DNA from 2 places in the Acidisoma sp. genome. Region 1 is predicted to be linked to the other one. Evidence: predicted binding sites of a transcription regulator. Region 1 holds the regulator's gene; the other holds the start of a gene.
What was found. Region 1 encodes HrcA, which represses chaperone genes, less so after heat shock. Its sites were predicted from a motif close to GTTNGCACTCNCNNNNNGNGAGTGCNAAC; they were not measured.
Positions count from the first base shown of each region.

Region 2: the regulator HrcA is predicted to act here: its motif matches at 2,757-2,785, upstream of ACOEQ1_RS13185 (co-chaperone GroES).

Region 1 covers NZ_CBDAQN010000003.1:1,310,355-1,320,737, forward strand. Annotated here, with positions in the region: gene ACOEQ1_RS14235 (sensor histidine kinase) at 1-1,130, opposite strand, end outside; gene ACOEQ1_RS14240 (penicillin-binding protein activator) at 1,075-2,346, opposite strand; gene rsmI (16S rRNA (cytidine(1402)-2'-O)-methyltransferase) at 2,313-3,308, shown strand; gene ACOEQ1_RS14250 (polyhydroxyalkanoate depolymerase) at 3,316-4,581, opposite strand; gene ACOEQ1_RS14255 (glutathione S-transferase family protein) at 4,709-5,365, shown strand; gene hrcA (heat-inducible transcriptional repressor HrcA) at 5,450-6,529, opposite strand; gene ACOEQ1_RS14265 (DMT family transporter) at 6,692-7,627, shown strand; gene ACOEQ1_RS14270 (TetR/AcrR family transcriptional regulator) at 7,710-8,345, shown strand; gene ACOEQ1_RS14275 (calcium:proton antiporter) at 8,428-9,495, shown strand; gene hemW (radical SAM family heme chaperone HemW) at 9,501-10,383, opposite strand, start outside.
Region 2 covers NZ_CBDAQN010000003.1:1,092,075-1,102,457, forward strand. Annotated here, with positions in the region: gene ACOEQ1_RS13170 (glycosyltransferase family 4 protein) at 1-46, shown strand, start outside; gene ACOEQ1_RS13175 (cold-shock protein) at 177-380, opposite strand; gene groL (chaperonin GroEL) at 666-2,312, opposite strand; gene ACOEQ1_RS13185 (co-chaperone GroES) at 2,365-2,679, opposite strand; gene ACOEQ1_RS13190 (usg protein) at 3,008-3,271, shown strand; gene ACOEQ1_RS13195 (COX15/CtaA family protein) at 3,442-4,536, shown strand; gene tldD (metalloprotease TldD) at 4,550-6,010, shown strand; gene ACOEQ1_RS13205 (AraC family transcriptional regulator) at 6,011-6,943, opposite strand; gene ACOEQ1_RS13210 (MFS transporter) at 7,079-8,293, shown strand; gene ACOEQ1_RS13215 (hypothetical protein) at 8,338-9,564, opposite strand; gene ACOEQ1_RS13220 (Hsp33 family molecular chaperone HslO) at 9,582-10,383, opposite strand, start outside.

The sequences.
Region 1 (10,383 bases):
TTCAGCGCGTTGTCGAGAAGGTTCGTGAGAACCTGGGCCATCTGATCGGCATCGCCCGGGATGAGCGGCAGCTCCGAAATGGTGAGATCAAGCCGCACCTGGCGGTCGGCGATCCGCTGCTCGAGGCCTGCAAGCGTCCGCGGCACGAGCTGGGAGAAATCGATCCGCCCCTGCGGCGGCTGGTGTTCCGTCATCTCGATGCGGGACAGGCTGAGGAGGTCATCGATGAGGCGGTTCATCCGCGACGCCTCGCGCGCCATGATCTCGAGGAACCGCTCACGCGCCGGCCCGTCGTCGCGGGCAGGACCCTGCAGCGTCTCGACGAAGCCGATCAGGCTCGCGAGCGGGGTGCGCAACTCATGGCTGGCATTGGCCACGAAGTCGGCGCGCATCCGTTCGACCGCGCGCTCCCGCGTGTGATCGACCAGCAGCACAGAGGCCTGGCGACCGTGGAAAAGCCCGGCATCCATGGGCGTCACGGTCGCGTGGATCTCGCGCGGGACGGGTGCCGCGAAAAACAGGTCGGCGGCCTGAGCCTCGCCTGTCGACAAGGCCTTGTCGATCGCGCCGCGCAACAGCGGGTGGCGCAGCACAGCGGCGGAATCCTCCCCCAGACTATGCCGGGCGGCTTCGTTCGCACGCTGCACGGTGCCGTCAGCGCTGACCAGGATGAGCGGCTCGGGCAGGCGCTCGGTGATGGCCTCCTCCATCCTCAGCAGGCCAGAGAGACGGGCCTGCTCGACGCGCCCTCGTTCGGCGGTCTGGGCCAGGCTGCCCGCGACACGGTCGATCTCCGGCAGCAGCGGCGGCAGGGTCGGCAACCCGGCGACGAAGCGCTGCAGCCGTTCGAGGTCCTGCCGCCAGATCAGCGCGAGCCCAAGCCCGGCCAGGATCTCGACCGTCAGCAGGCAAAGCACGGCGTCGGCGCGGGCCGCACCGACCGCCACGAGCACCAACGCGCCGACGACCGGCACGGTCAGGACAAGCAGCAGCCATCGCCCGATGCCGGGACCATGAATTGGATCCCCAGGGCCGCCGCTTTGCTGGCTGGCTGGAGAGGCGCTCAGCTTGCCCTCAGCTTCCCGGCGACGAAAGCGAGGCCGGCGCGGGCTGGACGATCTGCGCGCCACCGGCGCCGACCTGGAACACAGCCAGTCCGCGGCGTACGTTCCCGTCCGGATCGAGCACCAGAACACCATCGGCGCCGGCGAACCCTGATGGGTTTGTGAGGGCTGCCTGATTGATCACGCCGGTTCCGGTCGCGACTCTGGCGATCGCCCCGGCGTCGTAGGCGATCGCCGCGAGGGGTGAAGGCGGCGCCCCGTAGGCGCTGCTGTAGCTCGCCACGAAGCCCGCGGCGGCGGCGGGATCGGGTGCCGCATAGAGCGCGCCGTTGAAGCCGGCGGCGCTGACCGCGCCCGGATCGGCGGCCCACAGGCCCGGCCCAAGCACGAGAACGGGGCCTGGGTTCACGTCGTAATACGGCATCAGGCTGGCCAGTTCCCCAAGGCCGCTGCCCGTCTCACCCACGAAGAGCGCGGTGAAGGGCGGCGGCGGAATCGGCGTGCGCTCCAGACGGGCCGCTTCCTGCCGTCCGCCTACTGTGTGCGAGCCGCGCAGTTGCTTGATCTGGGCGTCGATCGGACCGCGCCGGCCGGCGTAATCGGAAAGCGATCGCAACGCATTGTTCATCGACGAGAAGCTGCCAGCGGCATAGGTCTGGACCGTCGCCGAGGCCGCGTCGGTCTGCAACGCGCGGCCAATGGCGTCGCCGAGCGGCGTCTGGGGCAGCAGCGCGGCGATCGTCCCGTGGCCCTGCGTACTGGCCGCCTGCACCAGAGCCTGCACCTGTGCCGCGGGCGTGATACCGAGCGTCCACAGCCCCGGACGTGCCTCGCTGGAATCCGAGGTCAGGGACAGCACCTCGACATGAGCAGGCATGGTGACCGGTGCGACGGCCGCTGCCTCGGTGTCGGTCAGCGGACCGATGATGATTCCGGCGCCATCCGCCACCGCCTGCTTCGCCGCCGCCGCCGCGCCGGGCGCCGTGCTGCCGGTGTCGATCACGTCGAGCGAGGTGGCGCCCGCGCCCAACCCGAGCTTGACCGCATTGACGATCGAGGGAGCCGCCGCCGCATAGGCCCCGGTCAGGGGCGCGAGCAATGCGACACGGTTGCCGGCAGGCGGCGGCACGGAGGGCGCACCCGGCGCGCCCAAGACTTGCGGCCCGCCGCTGCCCGACGGCAGAGTGCCTGGGACACCGACAGGTTCGGCGCAACTCGCAAGGCCGAGAAGAGCGGCGAGGAGAGCAGATGCCCGAGCAAGATGCACGTAGTGACCCCCCATCTGACCGTGATCCGTCTGAATCCGATCCGTCTGAACTCGATCAGCCGGGTAATCCGTCCCCGGCCGGCGATACCTGGCCGCGTCTCGGCGGTGAGCCAGCCTGTCTTGTGCTGGTTTCCACGCCGATCGGCAACCTGGGCGACATGACAGCGCGCGCCGTCACCGTGCTGAAGTTGGCGGACATCGTTCTTTGTGAAGATAGCCGGGTCACCGCGCGGCTGCTTTCCGCTCTCGGGATAAAGGCGCGGCTGGAGCCTTTCCACGACCACAACGAGGACCAACGCATCCCCCGGCTGCTGGAGGGGGCCAAATCCGGGCAGAAGCTGGCTTTGGTCAGCGACGCGGGCACGCCGCTCATGTCCGACCCCGGCTACCGCCTGGTGCGCGCCGTCGTGGCCGCGGGGCTCGTCGTCACCGCCATTCCCGGCCCCAATGCCGCCGTGACCGCGCTGGCCCTCTCCGGCCTGCCGCCCCACCCATACCTGTTCCTGGGTTTCCCGCCGGCACGCGGCGCGGCGCGGCGGACCGCCTTCGCGTCACTTCGCGCAGCGGAAGCCGCAGGGCTATCGGCGTCGATGGTGTGGTACGAGTCGCCGCATCGGATCGCGGAGATGCTTGGCGATTTGCTGACGGTGTTCGGCGACCGTCCGGCCGCCCTCGCCCGGGAACTTACGAAGCACTTCGAGGAGGTGCGGCGGGGTTCGCTCTCAACGCTGATCGCAGGCACCGCCGCCGATCCGCCCCGCGGCGAAATCACCGTGGTGCTGGGGCCGCCGGACGCCGCACAGCCTCAGGTCGGCGAGGACCATGCCGAGAGCCTCGACGCCCGGCTACGGGTCGAACTGGAGCGCAGCCGGTTGCGCGAGGCAGTCGCGATCGTGGCCGCCGAGACCGGACTGCCGCGCCGGCAGGTTTATGCCCGCGCGCTCATCCTGACCGGCGAAGCAAAGAACCAAGACTGACCGTCGGTCAGTTGCTCATTTCGATCACGGCACGCACCTTCGGATAGATCTCGCGCGCCCACTGGCTGCCGCTGAAGACGCCGTAATGGCCGACGCCCGTCTGCAGATGGTGGTTCTTCATCGTCGTGGGCAGGCCCGTGCAGAGATCGAGCGCCGACATCGTCTGGCCGATGCCGCAGATGTCGTCCCGCTCGCCCTCGACCGTCAGGATCGTCGTGCGCGTGATGGCACCGGGGTCGACGCGCTCTCCACGATGGGTCAGGCGGCCGAGCGGGAGATCGTGATCCTGGAAGATGCGCTTCACCGTCTCGAGAAAGAACTCCGCCGGCAAATCCATCACCGCCAGATACTCGTCGTAGAAGCGGCGATGAAGATCGGCCCGGGCAACATCGCCGGCGACGATGTTGCGGCGCTGGGCAACCTCAGCCCGGAGGTGACGCTCGAAATTCATCGCGATGAAGGCGCTCAGCTGCATGAATCCGGGATAGACACGGCGATTGGCGCCCTTGAAGCGCCAGGGCACGACGCCGATCAGGTTGTTTTCGAACCAGTCGATCGGGCGTTGCTGCGCCAGAAGGTTCACCTTGGTCGCCGCGATGCGCGTGTCGATTGGGCCCGCCATCAGCGTCATGCTGCGCGGCGTCGCGATGTTGCCCTCGCGGGCCATGACGGAAACAGCCGCCAAGACCGGGACCGCTGGCTGGCATACGGCGAGAACATGGCTTCCGGGCCCGATGGCTTCCAGCTGGTGGATGACATGATCGGTATAGTCGTCGAAACCGAAAACTCCGGCCTCGAGCGGAACATCACGCGCGTTCTTCCAATCGGTCAGGAAGACATCGTGGTCGGCAAGCAGCGTCTGCACGGTGTTCCGGAGCAACGTCGAGAAGTGGCCCGACATCGGCGCCACCACCAGAAGCCGCGGCTGCCGAACACCGGTTTCCTTGCGGAAGTGGACCAAAGAGCAGAAGGGTGTGTCGAGCACGACCTCCTCCACGATCTCCACCGGCTTGTTGCCCACCACCACCGGCTTGATGGCGAAAGCGGGCCGCTCATGCGTGACGGCGGTGCGCCAGATCATCTCCATGGCAGCCGACGCTTCGCGCAACAGCCTGTTCTGCGGCGCATTCGGCTGTAGCTGGCCGAGGACGTTGTCGAAGAAATGCGCCATGCGGCGGGCCGGGGCCATCATCTCCGCCTGGGCCTGGTAGAGCTGGTAGAGCATGGGCGTGCCGAGCGACGCCATCACGTCCGAGAACGGGAGACCCGCCACAGGGCGCGCCATCTCGTAGAACAAGGACTGGCGGTTTTTTTCGTCTGGACTGGGCCATCCATTACGCTCAAGCCCAAGGCTCTGATACAGTGGGTCACCGTCGCTTTTCGGATACAGGACGCCGTTCATGGCCGAGGCCACGCTTCTCATAAGTAGCAAGAACTATTCCTCCTGGTGTCTCAGGGGATGGTTGATCACCCGACTGTCAGGCTTGCCGTTCCGCGAGGAGTTCGTGGCGGTCGATAATGCGGCAGTCCGTGCCGAACTCCTGCTGCGTTCCTCTTCGATCCTGGTGCCAACGCTGGTCCATGATGGCGTTACCATATGGGACACTTTGGCAATTTCCGAATACCTCAACGAGCTTAGGCCAGAAGCACAGATGATCCCCGCGGACCGCCAAGCCCGGGCCCGCTGCCGCGCCATCTGCGGCGAGATGCACTCCGGCTTCTCCGCCTTACGCTCCTCTCTGCCGATGAACCTGCACGCGCACCGGCCGGGCTTCGTCATCTGGTCGGCCGCGCGTGCTGATATTGACCGCATCCTCAGTATCTGGGACGACTGCTTAACGACTTGGAAAGGGCCGTATCTATTCGGAGAAAGGTTGTCGGTCGCTGATGCGATGTATGCCCCGGTCGTGACACGCTTCCTAACGTACGACGTGAAACTGGACGAGCGCGCCGCTCGCTATTGCCGTGACATCATGGCTTGGCCCGACATGGCCGATTGGGTCGCAGCTGCAAAGGAAGAGCCGCAAGAGATCACCGAGCTCGAGGTCGAATTCTAATCGACTGGAACCCGGTTCTAACATCGAATGATGCAGTGCGGTAGACATCCGGAAGAACCGGCAGATACGTCGGAAGCCGGCAGCCTACCCTAAAAGACGGCCTACAACCCGCGCCGTGTAGTCGACGACCGGGATTACCCTTCCATAATTGATGCGCGTAGGCCCGATGACGCCAATCGCGCCGACGATGCGGTTCTTGGCGTTTCGAGCCGGAGCCACGATCATCGAAACGCCCGCCGACCCGAAAAGGCCGCTCTCGGACCCGATGAAGATGCGGACGCCGTCGGAGGTCTCGGCAAGCTCCAGCAGGCGCAGCATCGTTTCCTGCGCCTCCAGCCGCTCGAAGAGCATCTGGATCGACGCCAGCTTCTCGATCTGCGTCACATCGGCCAGCAGCCGGCCCTGCCCCCGCACGATGAGGTTGCCGCCGCGGCCCTCGCCGCCCCAGGTCGCGAGCCCGGCCTCGATGATGCCGGCCGCCAGCTCATCCAGGGTGTCGCGGTCGCGGGTGATCTCCTCGACCATGTCGCGTCTGAACTCGGCGAGCGTCCGCCCCAGCAGCCGGGCGTTCAGGAAGTTGCTCGCCTCCTGCAAGGCCGAGGGTGGCACGCCGATCGGAATGTCGATGACGCGGTTCTCGACCTGACCCTCGGAAGACACCAGGACCACCAGCGCCCGCCCCGAGGCGAGCGGCACGAACTCGATATGCTTGAGCGCGCCCTCCGCCTTGGGCGCCAGAACCAGACCTGCGGCCGAAGAGAGGCCCGATAGCATCGTCGATGCCTCGGCCAGCGTGTCCTGCAGGCTGCGGCCGTGGCTGAGTAGCGCCGCGTCGATCGCCTCGCGGTCCTCGTCGCCCAGATCTCCGAACTGCAGAAGGCCGTCGACGAAGAGCCGCAGCCCGCGATCCGTCGGCAGCCGGCCTGCCGAGGTATGCGGCGCGTAGAGCAACCCGGCTTCGGTCAGATCGGCCATGACGTTGCGGATCGTTGCCGGGGACAGCGCCAGAGGGAGGCGGCGGGAGAGCGTGCGGCTGCCGACCGGCTCGCCGGTCTCCACATACTGCTCGACGATTTCGCGGAGGACAGCAGCTGACCGGCTGTCCAGCCCCTGGGGCAGAATGGCTGGCTGGTAAGGCAAGTTCGGTCGGCTGGTGGCGTCCATCGATACTCCATTATCACATAGGCGGGCTAGCCCGGCGGCTCAAATGTAGGCGGCGGCTCCCAGCCCGAAGTCACCTGCTTTGCAATGACCTTCCAGCCATGCGACAGACATAGTCCTCTCCCGCACACCTTTGTGCAAAGCAGGGGCCAGGGAGACATCGCGATGCTGCGGGTGGGCCGTCTGACAAGCCAGTCCTTCACCGTGTCGCGGTGGCAGGCTCGCAGCGGTCTCGGCCCGACAGCGACGGGCTTTCTCGTGGTCCTCCTCGCCTACTTCACCTTCGCTCTGCACGACGCCCTCGTGAAGCTGCTCGTCACGCACTTCGCGGCCTCAGAAATTCTTTTCATGCGCAGCCTGACCGCACTGGCGCTCTGCCTCGTCATCGGCGGGCGCAGCACCGTTACCCGTGGGCTATTCTCGCCGATGCGGGGCAAGCTGCTCGGCCGCGCCGTGCTGACCTTCGTCGCCTGGTTGCTCTACTACTCCTCAGGCCGTTACCTCGGTCTTGCGCAGATGATCACAATCTACTTCGCGAGCCCCTTGCTGATCGCGGTCATGGCCGGCCCGCTGCTGGGCGAGCGGGTGCCGCCCATCCGCTGGGTGGCGCTGGCCCTCGGCTTCGTCGGCGTGGTGCTTGCCGCGCGGCCGCATGGGGGCAGCCCGCTCCTGCCCGTGATCTGCGTCGGCACCGCCGCAGTCATCTGGGCCTATGCAATGATCCTCATGCGCCAGATCTCGGCAGAACTGCGTGGCTGGGACCAGGTTTTCGTCATCGCGGTGCTGTTCCTGGTCGGCTGCGGGGCGAGCCTGCCGTTCGTCTGGAAAACGCCGAGCCTCCCCAGCCTGCTCATGATGCTGGGGCTCGGCGTCCTCTCCACGATCGCGCAGCTGCTTCTGATCGAAGGGGTCAAGCTGGCCCAGGCCAGCGTCGTCGCGCCGATGGAGTTCAGCGGGCTGCTCTGGAGCTTCGTGTTCGGCTACCTCATCTTCGGCGACGTGCCGCCGGCCGGCGTCTTCATGGGCGCCGGGCTCATCCTGACCAGCGGCGCCATGGTGGTGACGAGCGAGTTGCGGCGCAGCCGGCGGATCGGACCCTGACACAGGTTGTTACTTCTTTTTCTGGGAAGAAGCGCTTCTATCCCGGCGGGTGGCCAGAACATGAGGGCGGTGCAGGGTTGCGATGAGGATCGATCACGACCGGCCCCCTGAGCGAGCTGGGGCGGCCTCGGATGCAGAGCGGCGCGAGACGATACTGTCGGCGGCCGAACAGGTGTTTCTCGCAAAGGGGTATGTTTCGACGACGATGGCGGACATCGCCCAGGCTGCCGGCATGTCGAAAAAGACGATCTACCAGGTCTTCGATTCCAAGAAGGAGCTGTTCGACGCGCTCATGATGAACCGGCTGGCGGTGCTGAGGATACAGCCGGAGGATACCGGCCGGCCGCCGGCCGTCGTGCTCGGCAACGTGTTGCTCGACATGGCTCGCTTCGTGCTGTCCCCGAAGCAGATTGCGCTGACCCGCCTCATTCTCGCGGAGATCGCCAGCACGCCCGAGGTCGGCGACGTGATGAAGGTCCGCTGCGTGCAGGTGGAGCGGACGATGCAGAACTGGCTGGCCCTGCAGGTCTCCCGCGGCGTCTTCGACATCGCCGACATCCCGGGCGCGGCGGCGATGCTGTTCGGCAGCGCCTTCGGCGATTTCCACTGGCATCTGCTGCTCCAGCTGGGGCAAGCCCCGACCGAGGCCATGGTGCAGGCGCGGATCGAGCGGTCGGTCGCGGTCTTCATGCGGGAGTTCGCGCGCCAGCCTCTCTAGGGCCTCATGCGGCTGCCGGGCACGGCATTGACCGCGGCGCGGGTTCCGGCTTCCAAGACGGAATGTGCGGGAGCGGAACGGCGTGAAGACAATACCCTGGTGGAGCTGGATCTTCCCGCTGCTGGCCTGGCTGCTGCTTGTGGCGAAGGCGCTGACGCCCATCGGCGGGCCTGTGCTCGTGGTCTTCGCCCTGGTCCTCGGAGGAGCCGTATTCGCCGCCGTCCACCATGCCGAGGTCGTAGCCCATCGGGTCGGCGAACCCTTCGGCACCCTGGTGCTGGCGATCGCGGTGACGGTGATCGAGGTCGCGCTGATCGTCTCGGTGATGCTCACCGGCGGCCCGGATAAAGCCGCTCTGGCACGGGACACGGTCTTCTCCGCGGTGATGATCGTGTGCACGGGCGTCGTCGGCCTCTGTGTGTTGGTGGGGGCGAGCCGCCACCATGAGCAGGAGTTCCGGGTGCAGGGCGCCAACGGGGCGCTGGCTGTACTGGCGGCCCTCTCGGTGCTGACGATGGTGCTGCCGAACTATACGCAGACGCCCGGACCGACCTTCACCACATCGCAGCTCGAGTTCGTCGGCGTGGTGTCGCTGGTGCTCTACGGCGTCTTCGTGTTCGTCCAGACGGTCCGGCATCGCGACTACTTCCTGGCCGAGGTGGAACAGGACGACCATCACCTGCCGCCGCCCTCGGCAGGAATGGCGCTCGTCGCCGCCGCACTTCTCGTCGTGTCGCTGGTCGCGGTGGTGGGTCTCGCGAAGGCGCTGTCGCCTGCGGTGGAGGCCGGCGTCGCCGCATCGGGCGCGCCCAAGGCAGTGGTCGGCGTCATCATAGCCGGCGTGGTCCTGCTGCCCGAAAGCCTCGCGGCGGTGAAGGCGGCACGCCTCGACCGGCTGCAGACGAGCCTCAACCTCGCCTTCGGCTCGGCGATTGCGAGCATCGGGCTCACGATCCCGGTGGTGGCAGGGGTGTCGGTCGTGCTCGGGCATCCGCTGACGCTCGGGCTCGACTCCAAGGAGACGGTGTTGCTGTCGCTGACCCTGCTGTTGAGTACGCTGACGGTCGCGACCGGCCGGACCTCCATCCTGCAGGGCGCCATTCACCTGACCGTCTTCGCGGTGTTCCTGTTCTTCGCCGTGGTGCCGTAGGATCGTTAGAGGACGAGCGCTCCGAGCAGCGCATCGAGCCGCAGGCGGCCCTCGCGCGTCGCCATCAGGCGGTCCGTATCCTGGACCAGATACCCCGCCTCGATCGCCCGGACGAGGATGTCGGGCTCGATGGCATCGGCGAGCGCCATCCCGGTGCGCTGTTCGAAACGCGTCGCCGAAATCCCTTCCGAGAGCCGCAGGCCCATCAGCAACATCTCGCGCGCACGCTCCTCCCGCGTGACCTCGACATCCTCGCCGGCGCCGTGGCCTGCCGCCTCCACCCGCTGCGCCCAGATTTCCGGCGCGCGATGCCGCCGGGTGGCGAGAAGCCCGTCGCCCAAACTCAACCGTCCGTGTGCGCCCGGGCCGATGCCGGCATAGTCGCCGTAGCGCCAGTAGGCGAGGTTGTGACGGCTCTCCGAACCCGGCTTGGCATAGTTCGAAACCTCGTAAGGCAACAACCCGAAACGCCCGGCTTCCTCCGCCGTCGCCTCATAAAGCGCGGCGGCCGTATCCTCATCCGGCAGGACGAGCTCACCGCGCCGGTGCAGCGCCTCGAAAGCCGTGCCGGGCTCGATCGTGAGCTGGTAGAGCGAGAGGTGATCGGCCGCGAGGTCGAGGGCGCGTGCGAGCTCTTCACGCCAAGCGGCCATCGTCTGGCCGGGGCGGGCGTAGATGAGGTCGAAGGACAGGCGCGGGAAGAGGCGCCGGCCGATCTCCAGCGCCGCCACCGCCTGAGCCGCCGAATGCTGCCGTCCCAGCCTCGCCAGATCCGGCTCGTTGAGGCTCTGCACACCGATCGACACGCGGTTCACCCCGGCGTCGCGATAGCCTGCGAAGCGCCCCGCCTCGATACTGGTCGGATTGGCCTCCAACGTGATTTCGAGG
Region 2 (10,383 bases), 220 kb from region 1:
CAGCGTGTCCGCATCGCGCCGTCCGCGCCTGCGCCTCGTGAAGTGAGCCGGGGCTTCACATACCGGCAACGATAAGGCGCGCCGAGACGGCGCGCCTTAGGTCTTCTACTTGCAACGCGGTCTCAGCTCCCGTCGCTATCCCTCGGAAATGCGGGACGTGAGCAGGGTCGGATTGATCAGATGGCCTTGAGGTTTGTCGCGGCAGCCTTGCCACGTTCCATTGCCACTTCGTAGCTGACCTTCTGGCCCTCGTTCAGGCCTCGGAGGCCTGCTGCCTGAACAGCGGTTATGTGGACGAATACGTCCTTGCCGCCATCCTGTGGCATGATGAACCCAAAGCCCTTCGTGGTGTTGAACCACTTCACAGTGCCGATCGCCATAGCTGTATCCACTCCGTCTCGAGTAAACCGCGCGCCGCACCAATCAGGCCCGGGAGCATTGGCGACGCCGTCAGACAGAGGCGCAACAAGGCCGGCCAGACTTCGAACGCGCATTAGCCATGCAGAAAACAGTAGGGGTTGTCAATCGCAATGGACGCACCAACAACGCATAGAAAAAGGGGCGGGTAAAACCCGCCCCTCGTTCCGAAATCACAATAGGAACCGGCCTCGGCGGAGCAAGCCTTTTCCCGGCCTGTCCCGCCTGACCAATCGCCGACAGACGACTTAGAAGTCCATGTCGCCCATGCCGCCCATGCCGCCGCCACCGCCGGGCATCGGCGGGGCCTTCTTCTCGGGACGCTCGGCAACCATCGCCTCGGTCGTCACGAGCAAACCCGCAACGGACGACGCATCCTGCAGCGCCGTACGCACGACCTTTGTCGGGTCGATGATGCCGGCTGCAACCAGGTCCTTGAAGTCGCCCGTCTGGGCGTCATAACCCCAGTTGTATTCATCCCGCTCCAGCACCTTGCCGGCAATGACAGCACCATCGGCGCCGGCATTCTCCGCGATCTGGCGCAGCGGCGTCTGGATCGCCTTGCGGACGATCTCGATGCCGAAGGTCTGGTCGGAGTTGTCACCCTTGAGGCCGTGCAGGATCACCGACGCGCGCGTCAGCGCCACGCCGCCGCCCGGCACGATGCCTTCCTCGACCGCGGCGCGGGTCGCATGCAGCGCGTCGTCGACGCGATCCTTGCGCTCCTTCACCTCGACTTCGGTCGAGCCGCCGACGCGAATGACAGCGACGCCGCCGGCAAGCTTCGCCAGCCGCTCCTGCAGCTTCTCGCGGTCGTAGTCGGAGGTCGTCTCCTCGATCTGAGCCCGGATCTGGGCGCAGCGACCGGCGATGTCCTCTTTCTTGCCGACGCCTTCCACGATCGTTGTGTTCTCTTTCTCGATCAGGACCTTCTTGGCCCGGCCGAGCATGGCGAGCGTCACGGTCTCGAGCTTGATGCCGAGATCTTCGCTGATCACCTGGCCGCCGGTCAGGATCGCGATGTCTTCCAGCATGGCCTTGCGGCGATCGCCGAAGCCCGGAGCCTTCACGGCCGCGATCTTCAGGCCGCCACGCAGCTTGTTGACGACGAGCGTGGCCAGCGCCTCACCCTCGACATCCTCGGCGATGATGAGCAGCGGCTTGCCGGACTGCACAACGGCTTCCAGCAGCGGCAGCATCGGCTGCAGGCCGGAGAGCTTCTTCTCGTGGATGAGGATGTACGGGCTGTCGAGGTCGGCGACCATCTTCTCCGGATTGGTAATGAAGTACGGAGAGACGTAGCCGCGGTCGAACTGCATGCCCTCGACAACGTCGAGTTCGGTTTCGATGCCCTTGCTCTCTTCGACGGTGATGACACCCTCGTTGCCGACCTTCTGCATCGCTTCCGAAATCTTTTGGCCGATGTCGGCCTCGCCGTTGGCGGAGATGGTGCCGACCTGAGCGGTCTCGAAGGGCGTAGTGATCTTGCGCGAGCGCGTGCTGAGTTCGGTCACGACCAGCGCCACCGCCTTGTCGATGCCGCGCTTAAGGTCCATCGGGTTCATGCCCGCGGCGACGGCCTTCAGGCCCTCACGCACGATGGCCTGAGCCAGAACAGTTGCGGTCGTCGTGCCGTCGCCTGCCAGGTCGTTCGTCTTGCTGGCGACTTCGCGCACCATCTGCGCGCCCATGTTCTCGAACTTGTCGGCAAGCTCGATTTCCTTCGCGACCGTCACACCGTCCTTGGTGATGCGCGGGGCGCCGAAGCTCTTGTCGAGGACGACGTTGCGGCCCTTGGGGCCCAGCGTCACCTTCACCGCGTCGGCGAGAATGTCGACGCCGCGAAGCAGGCGGGCCCGGGCGTCGGTGGAAAAGCGAACGTCTTTCGCTGCCATGGAGTTTTATCCTTATGCTGATTGCGGATTAAGCCGGTGAAGAGAGCGCCGCTCAGGCCGCCTTCTTCGCCTCAACACCGCCGGCAATGATGCCCATGATGTCAGACTCCTTCATGATCAACAGCTCCTCGCCGTCGATCTTGACCTCGGTGCCCGACCACTTGCCGAACAGAATGCGGTCGCCGGCGACCACGTCGAGGGCGACGATCTCGCCGCGCTCGTTACGCGCGCCCGGGCCCACGGCCACGATCTCGCCCTCCATGGGCTTTTCCTTGGCAGTGTCGGGGATGATGATGCCGCCGGCAGTCTTCTCTTCCGCGGTGAGGCGGCGAACGACGACGCGGTCGTGCAGGGGACGGAACTTCATTCGGATCGCTCCTGAATGCTTATGTTGACCTTCTGCGCCGTGCGGGCGGCCCTTGAACTGCGGCACCGGCAAGCACGGTTGGCACTCTCTTCGTGAGAGTGCCAGCGGTCTAGTCAAAGGTTTCCAGGATGTCAACGACTTAGGCAGCACTCCCTGGTGACGAGTGCTAAGCGTTTGATCTCATTCGATTCTTCTTGCTTCTTTGCGGCGATGTTTGTCATCTTGCTGACATCCCTGGGTCCAGCCGCGCCAGACGGCCGAGGGCACTGAATGACCGCTAAAGGTGATTTGACGGATCCCACCATAGATTAGCAGCAAGGACGACAGAATGAGCCTGGCTCTCCAGCTTCGTGACTACCGCCTCACCACTGCCGAGATCCTCTATCGGCTGCCTGACCACCCCGCGGTCCTACAGAGCTACATCTGGCAAGATATGGATCGGGCGCCGGATTATCCGAGCCTGAAGAAGTTCCTGGAGTTTTGGTCGCGCGAGTTGGAGGGCAAGCTGCACTCCGTCCGCGTCGGCACCGCCGGAAAGCTGATCGCCCCGCCGCAGTGGCGGCACGTCGCGCATAGCCTGGCGCTGCATTAGGACGTTGCTCATAGGCTGCTCCGGCCCCTCCCGGAGGCCGGCGCGTCTCTTCAAGATTGCGCGCGCACACATGTTGCGATCTGCGTCTTACGTTTTGCTCATTATTTTTGGGAGGCGCGAAGCCCGTCGCGCGCCTAGATAGGGGCATCGCAACCCTCTCCAGAGGTTCCATGCCCTTCGACCTCGTGATCGCTCATGGCCGCTCGACGGGCGTGCCATCTATCGGCGCGCGGCGCGCCGTCGCAATTTGGCTCTTTACAATCTGCGTCATGCTGCTGGTCATGATAGGCCTGGGGGGCGCGACCCGGCTGACCGGCTCGGGTCTTTCCATCATGGATTGGCAGCCCATCAGCGGCATCGTGCCGCCGCTTTCCTCCGCCGAGTGGGAGCGCCTCTTCGCGATCTACAAGACGATCCCCCAGTACAAAATGCAGCCGCTGGGGTTCGACCTGACCAGCTTCCAGCACATCTTCTGGCTGGAATGGATCCACCGCTTCTGGGGCCGGCTGACCGGCATCGCCTTCCTCCTCCCGCTGATCTATTTTGCCGTGAGAGGGCAGATCCGCCGCAAGCTGTTGCCGGGGCTGATCGTCATCTTCTGCCTCGGGGGCGTCCAGGGGTTCGTCGGCTGGTTCATGGTGTCGTCGGGCTTCTTCCCGGACAGCGACCATGTGCAGACGTTGCGGCTTGTCGCGCATCTTGTGGTCGCCCTGGTGCTCTACGCCGCCATCCTCTGGGTCGCGATGACCGAGTGGGTGCCTTACCCGCCTGCCGTCCCGGGCAGCGTCGGCCTGCGCCGGCTGGTGATCGCGGTGGTCGTGCTGACGGCTCTCACCATCATCGCAGGCGGGTTCACCGCCGGCAGCCGCGCCGGCTACGTCTTCAACAGCTTCCCGCTCATGGGTGGCCGGATCATCCCCCGTGGTTACGACGCTCTGCACCCCTTCTGGATGAACTGGTTCCACACGCTGGCTGCCATCCAGTTCGACCACCGTCTGCTTGCCACCGCGACGGCTGTCACAACCTTGGCCGCCGTTCTGTGGGGCTCCAGCCGCCAGCTGAGACTGCCACAAGGGCCCCGTGATGCGATGCTTGCGCTCGGGGTCGTTGTAGTGGTGCAATACGTGCTCGGCGTCGCCACATTGTTGCTGGTGGTGCCGGTCGATCTTGCGACCCTGCACCAGGTCGTCGCGGTTCTTCTGCTCAGCGCCGGCCTAATCGCGCTCCATAGCCTTCGCGGAGCCCGCGCTCACGCTCAGACATAAGGTCATCGCCATGATGCCGTCCGCCACACCACTCGAAACCACCGATGGTTTGTTCTTTGGTCAAGCGGGGAGCCAGGGTGGCTCGTTGCTCGATCGCGCAGCAGCCGAGCACATCGTCTCGGAAACGCTGACCGGCGCCGATGACGGCGAGCTGTTTCTCGAATACCGGGAAAGCGAAGCCCTTTCGCTGGAAGACGGGCGCATCCGCACGGCGAGTTCCGACACCTCCCTCGGGTTCGGGCTGCGGGCGGTGGCCGGCGAGGCCACCGGCTACGCCCATGCCGGCGAAATCTCGCACGACGCGCTGACCCGCGCGGCGGACAGCGTGCGTGCGGTCCGCACCGGCCATGCAGGCACTTTCGCCGCGGCGCCGCAGGCGACCAATCAGCGCCTCTACAGTGACGAGAACCCCTTGCGCGGCAGCGAGTTCGCCGTGCGTGCCGGGCTGCTATCCGAGATCGACGCCTACGCCCGCGCCAAGGATTCCCGTGTCACCCAGGTGATGGCCTCGATGTACGGCGAGTGGCAGGCGGTGCAGATTCTGCGCGCCGACGGCAGCCGCGTCGCCGACCTCCGGCCCCTCGTGCGCCTCAACGTCTCGGTCGTGGTCGAGCAGAATGGGCGGCGCGAGACGGGCGGCCACGGCACCGGCGGGCGTTTCAGCTACAGCCACGTGATGGACCCGGCGGTCTGGCGGGGTGCCGCCGACGAGGCGTTGCGTCAGGCGCTCCTGAACCTCGAAAGCGTTGCCGCTCCGGCGGGCGAGATGGAGGTTGTGCTCGGCTCGGGCTGGCCCGGCATCCTGCTGCATGAGGCGATCGGCCACGGGCTCGAAGGTGATTTCAACCGCAAGAAGACCTCGGCCTTCTCGGGGCTGCTCGGCCAGCGGATCGCGAGCCCCGGCGTGACGGTCGTGGACGACGGCACCCTGCCCGACCGGCGCGGCAGCCTCACCGTCGACGACGAGGGAACTCCCACCAGCCGCACGGTGATGATCGAGGACGGCATTCTCGTCGGCTACATCCAGGACCGGATGAACGCGCGGCTGATGGGCATGCGCGCCACCGGCAACGGCCGGCGGCAATCCTATGCTCACGCGCCGATGCCGCGCATGACCAACACCATCATGCTGAACGGCGGCCACACGCCCGAGGAGATGATCCGCTCGGTCAAGCGCGGCCTCTACGCGGTGAATTTCGGCGGCGGGCAGGTCGACATCACCTCCGGCAAGTTCGTCTTCTCGGCGAGCGAGGCCTATCTCATCGAGGACGGCAAGCTGGGCGCCCCGGTGAAGGGCGCGACGCTCATCGGCAACGGGCCTGATGCGCTGACGAAGGTGACCATGGTCGGAAATGATCTGGCGCTCGATCCCGGCATCGGCACCTGCGGCAAGCAAGGCCAGGGCGTGCCGGTCGGCGTGGGGCAGCCGCACATGAAGATGATGGGGCTCACCGTCGGCGGCACCGCCAGCTGATTACGGCGCGGAACCCTGCGAGGGCCGCGAGGTTCCGGGCGAGTGCCCCGTGACACGCTTGAAGGCGCGGCTGAAGGCCGCCTGGGAGGCGTATCCCAGGCGTTCAGCGGCTGCGTCGATTGGCAGCTTGTCGCTCCCGATCCATTGCGTCGCGAGCCTCATCCGCAATTCCGCGGCGTAGCGCAACGGGGTGACGCCGGTGATGGCATGAAAGCGTTCCGCGAACACGGAGCGTGAGGTGCCGGTTTCGGCCGCCAGATCGGCGACCGTCCAGTTTCGTCCGGGATCGCGATGCAGCGCGGCGAGTGCGCCGACAAGGCGCGGATCGCGCAAGGCGTCCACCACCCCCGAGGCGCCATCGCATCCGCATTCGATCCAGCCGCGCACGATGATGGCGGACAAGACATCGGCGAGCCGTCCCAGAATGCCCGCGAAGCCCACGCGGCGGCCGCAGACCTCGTTCTCCATCGCCTTCAGGATCGGCAGGACCTCTGGATGACGCTCGGACAGCGTGCCCGCGATCATGGCTTCCGGCATCAGGCGCACGAGGCGCTGCATGCCCCCCAGATCGAACTCCATGCAGCTGCTGAAGATGACGGTGTTTTCCGGACAGTCGGGTCTTCCGGCGCAGTCCTTGATGTCGGACAGAGCATCGCAGACCGGCTCGCCCGTGAAGCTGGTGATGTCGCGGCAAGGCAGATCAACGGCGGATAATAGCTGGTGCTTGCCACCATGCGGCAGGAAAACGGCCGTGCCGGCAGCCAGGGTGGATATCGCTCCCGTCTCGCCACGAAGAAAGACGGTGCCCGCCACGACCACGTGCAGATGGGCGCGGTCCGGCCCACCGTCGAAACCGACACCAAAGGGCGGAGCGACTTCGATACGCCTGTATTGGACGCCGCGCAGGCGCATGCCGAGCAGTAACTCGCTCATCAGGTCAAGCGGGGGCGGGATGGCACCTGCCGAGGCCATTCTATGGACTTTCGATCAACAGAAGCGGACTTGCTATCATGGATCGTCCGGCCGTCCCAGTCTATCTAGCGGACAACAGATCGAACGAGGACCTTGATGAGCGACTACGCGGACCGGAGCTGGGCGGCGGAGGTGCCTGAACGGGCCTCCTGGCCTGCTGTCTTTTCTCTGACGCTCGGCGTCTTCGGGCTGGTGACGGCCGAGTTCCTTCCCGCCAGCCTGCTGACCCCCATGGCGTCCGGCCTCGGCATCTCGGAGGCTTTGGCAGGCCAGGCGGTCACGGCAACCGCCCTGGTGGCGCTGGTCTCAGCCCTTCTGGCCGCTGTCGTCACTCGTGGGCTGGATCGTCGGATCGTCATGATGGGCTTCTCGGTCCTTCTCATCCTGTCGAACCTGCTGGTTGCGGCGGCACCGGACTTCTTGCTGCTGCTGCTCGGGCGCGTCTTGCTCGGCGTCGGGCTTGGCGGGTTCTGGAGCATGGCGATGGCCGTCGCCATACGTCTCGTGCCGACGCCCATGGTGCCGCGGGCGCTATCCATCCTGTTCAGCGGCGTCTCGGTCGCGACGATCGTCGCGGTGCCGCTCGGCAGCTACATCGGCGGGCTTTGGGGGTGGCGCAGCGTCTTCCTGTTGGCGACCCTCATCGGGGTGGTGACGCTCCTCTGCCAGATGGCGTTCCTGCCGAGCCTCGCGTCCCGTCACGTCTCGCGGCTGACCACGCTGGTGGAGGTCTTGCTGCGGCCGGGCGTCAGGCTTGGCATGCTGTGCTGCGTGCTCGTCTTTGGCGGGCACTTCGCGCTGTTTACCTACGTGCGGCCGTTTTTGGAGGACGTCGCAGGGGTCGGAACGAGCGGCATCGCCCTGATGCTGCTGGGGTTCGGTCTGGCGAATTTTGTCGGCACGCTGCTCGCCGGGGTCCTGTTGGAGCGCAGCCTGCGCCTCACGCTGACTTTCGCGCCGGTTGTTATCGGTGCGGCAGGCGTGGTTCTCGCTGTTCTGCACGTTGGGCTGCCGGTGCATGCGCTTCTCGTGGCGCTCTGGGGAATGGCGTTCGGAGCGATGCCGGTTGGCTGGTCGACCTGGATGGCGCGCGCCGTGCCTGACGAAACAGAAAGTGGGGGCGGGATTCTGGTCGCGGCGATCCAGCTGTCCATCGCATCGGGCGCTGCTTTGGGCGGGTTGGTGTTCGGCTTCAGTGGCGTCGTCGGCGTCTTCCTGGCCGGCGGCATCCTGCTTCTGCTGACCGCGTGCCTCGTCTTCGGACGCGTGACGCGAAGCCTTCAGCCGGAGACAGTCACCGGCCTGCAGTAGCAGGCCAGCCGGCCACCGGCCTGCAGTAGCTTGGGTAAAATCCTCTACGGAGTGATCGTCGGCGGCAGAGGCGGCAGCGTCGACGAGTTGGCGCGCGGCGCAGGTGCCGGTGTCGGTGTCGGTGTCGGTGTCGGGGCGGATGGCGCCGGTGCGGCGAGTGACGGCGGCTGAGACGGCACCAGTTGCTCGGCCGGGGACGGAGCGGCAGAGGGCTCGGGCGCCGGAGCGACAGCGGGCGCGGGCGGCGTCAGCGGCACAGGATTTCCCTGAGGCAGACCCAGGTCGCTGCTCGGCATCGTGGGCGCGGCGTCATCCTGCTGCGGCTGGCCCGGTTGCGGGTAACCCTGCTGGGGGTAAGCGGTCGGGGGAGTGCCAGCTTGGGGGTAGCTCGTCTGAGGGTAGCTCGTCTGGGGGTAGCTCGTCTGGGGATAGCTCGTCTGGGGATAGCCTGGCTGAGGCTGGCCGGCGGGCGAGGTCATCGGCATCGGCGTGATCCCCGCGGAAGGCACGGCCGGGGGGTAAGACGGAGCCGGATATGGGGCGGGATAAGGGGCCGGCATCGAAGCCGGAGTGGGTTCGCCCAGCGGCGTCGGCGCCCCGAGAGGCATTGGTGCGCCCGTCCCTGGAGCAGCGCCCACGGCAGGAGAGCCGGGCCCGGCCAACGGTTCGGCCTCGACCGGCGTCGGTGCAGCCGGGCCCCCGATCGGCGAAACACCGCCGACCAGCCACCCGGCGAGGTGCTGCCGAATTTGATACTCGAGTTCGACGTTCTCGGCGTTCACCAGATCCGAGGTCATCGTGTAGAGGAACGCCCGCATGGCGTCGTAGCTGGTATCGTCCGGCAGCGTGCGGGTGCGGGTGACGCTGGCCTCGGTGTAACCGGCGCGCCTCCCGTCCGCCGAGGTCACCGCGACCTGCACCGAGACGTTGCCGACGACCGTGTCGTTGACCCGGTTGAGCGATGCCGTGTTGATGGTGACGGTCGCGGTCCCATTGCTCCCGGCGGCAGTCAGCCGGTCCTGCAGCATCTGCTGCACGGCCTGGATCGGGGGTTCCGGGCTCTCTGCATCGAGGTTGGTGCCGTCCTGGCTGGGCGCATACGCCACGACGGTCTTGATCGAGGACACGTTCAGCGAGATCGGAGCCAGATAAGTGTAGCGCAGAGGCGGGAAAATCTGTGGCACGCCCTCATCGCTGCTGCAGCCGGCCAGCAGAAACGGCGCCGATAGACAGGCGCCAAGCAGCGTGTAGCGGAAGAGGGAGCGTCTCACCTTGGTCTTCTCCTAACCTATGACAGGCCCGCAGGGTCCGGTTGCCCGCGCAAATCCACCCGCGGGAACCGGAAGTCGAAATTGCAAAACTCGCACGTCATAACGATGTCGTGTCCCGTGCTCATTTCGTCCAGTTCAGCCGGCGTGAATCCTTCGAGAATCCCGGCGAGCTTGGCTCGCGAGCACCGGCAGCCATAAGCGAGCGCCCGCGGCCGGTCCACCGCCACGCCTTCGGTATGGAACAGCCGGTAGAGCAGGCGCTCGGGCGCCAGCGCATCGTCCAGCAGTTCGTCGTCGGTGATGGTGGCGGCGAGCAGCGTGGCGGCGCGCCAGCTCTCTTCCTGCTCGGCCTCGGTCATCGCGAGGTTGGCCTCGCCGCCGATGGCGATGCGCTCCAGAATAAGTCCGGCTGCCCGCCAGCCGGCGGCGGTCCGCGCGCAGGCGAGATGCAGCGTGCATTGCAACTGCTCGCTGGTCTCGAAATAATGCAGCGCCATCTCGTTCATCGAGGGGCCCTCGATGCTGACAATGCCCTGGTGGCGCTCCGTTTCCGGCCCCTGGTCCACGGTGAAGGCGAGATAGCCGTGCCCAAGCAGATCCGCATCCGTCGGCGCATCCGCGCCCGCGAGCAGTTGCTCCAGCTTCTCCGCATCGGCGCGTGCATAGCCCCGCAGCGTACCTTGGTCGGTGCAATCGGCGAGCAGCAGGTTCACCGGCCCGTCGCCCTTGGCCTGGATGCTGAACGTGCCCTTGAACTTGAGGGCGGTCGCGAGCGCCGCCGTCAGCGCCAGCGCCTTGCCGGCCAGGCGGGTGACGGCG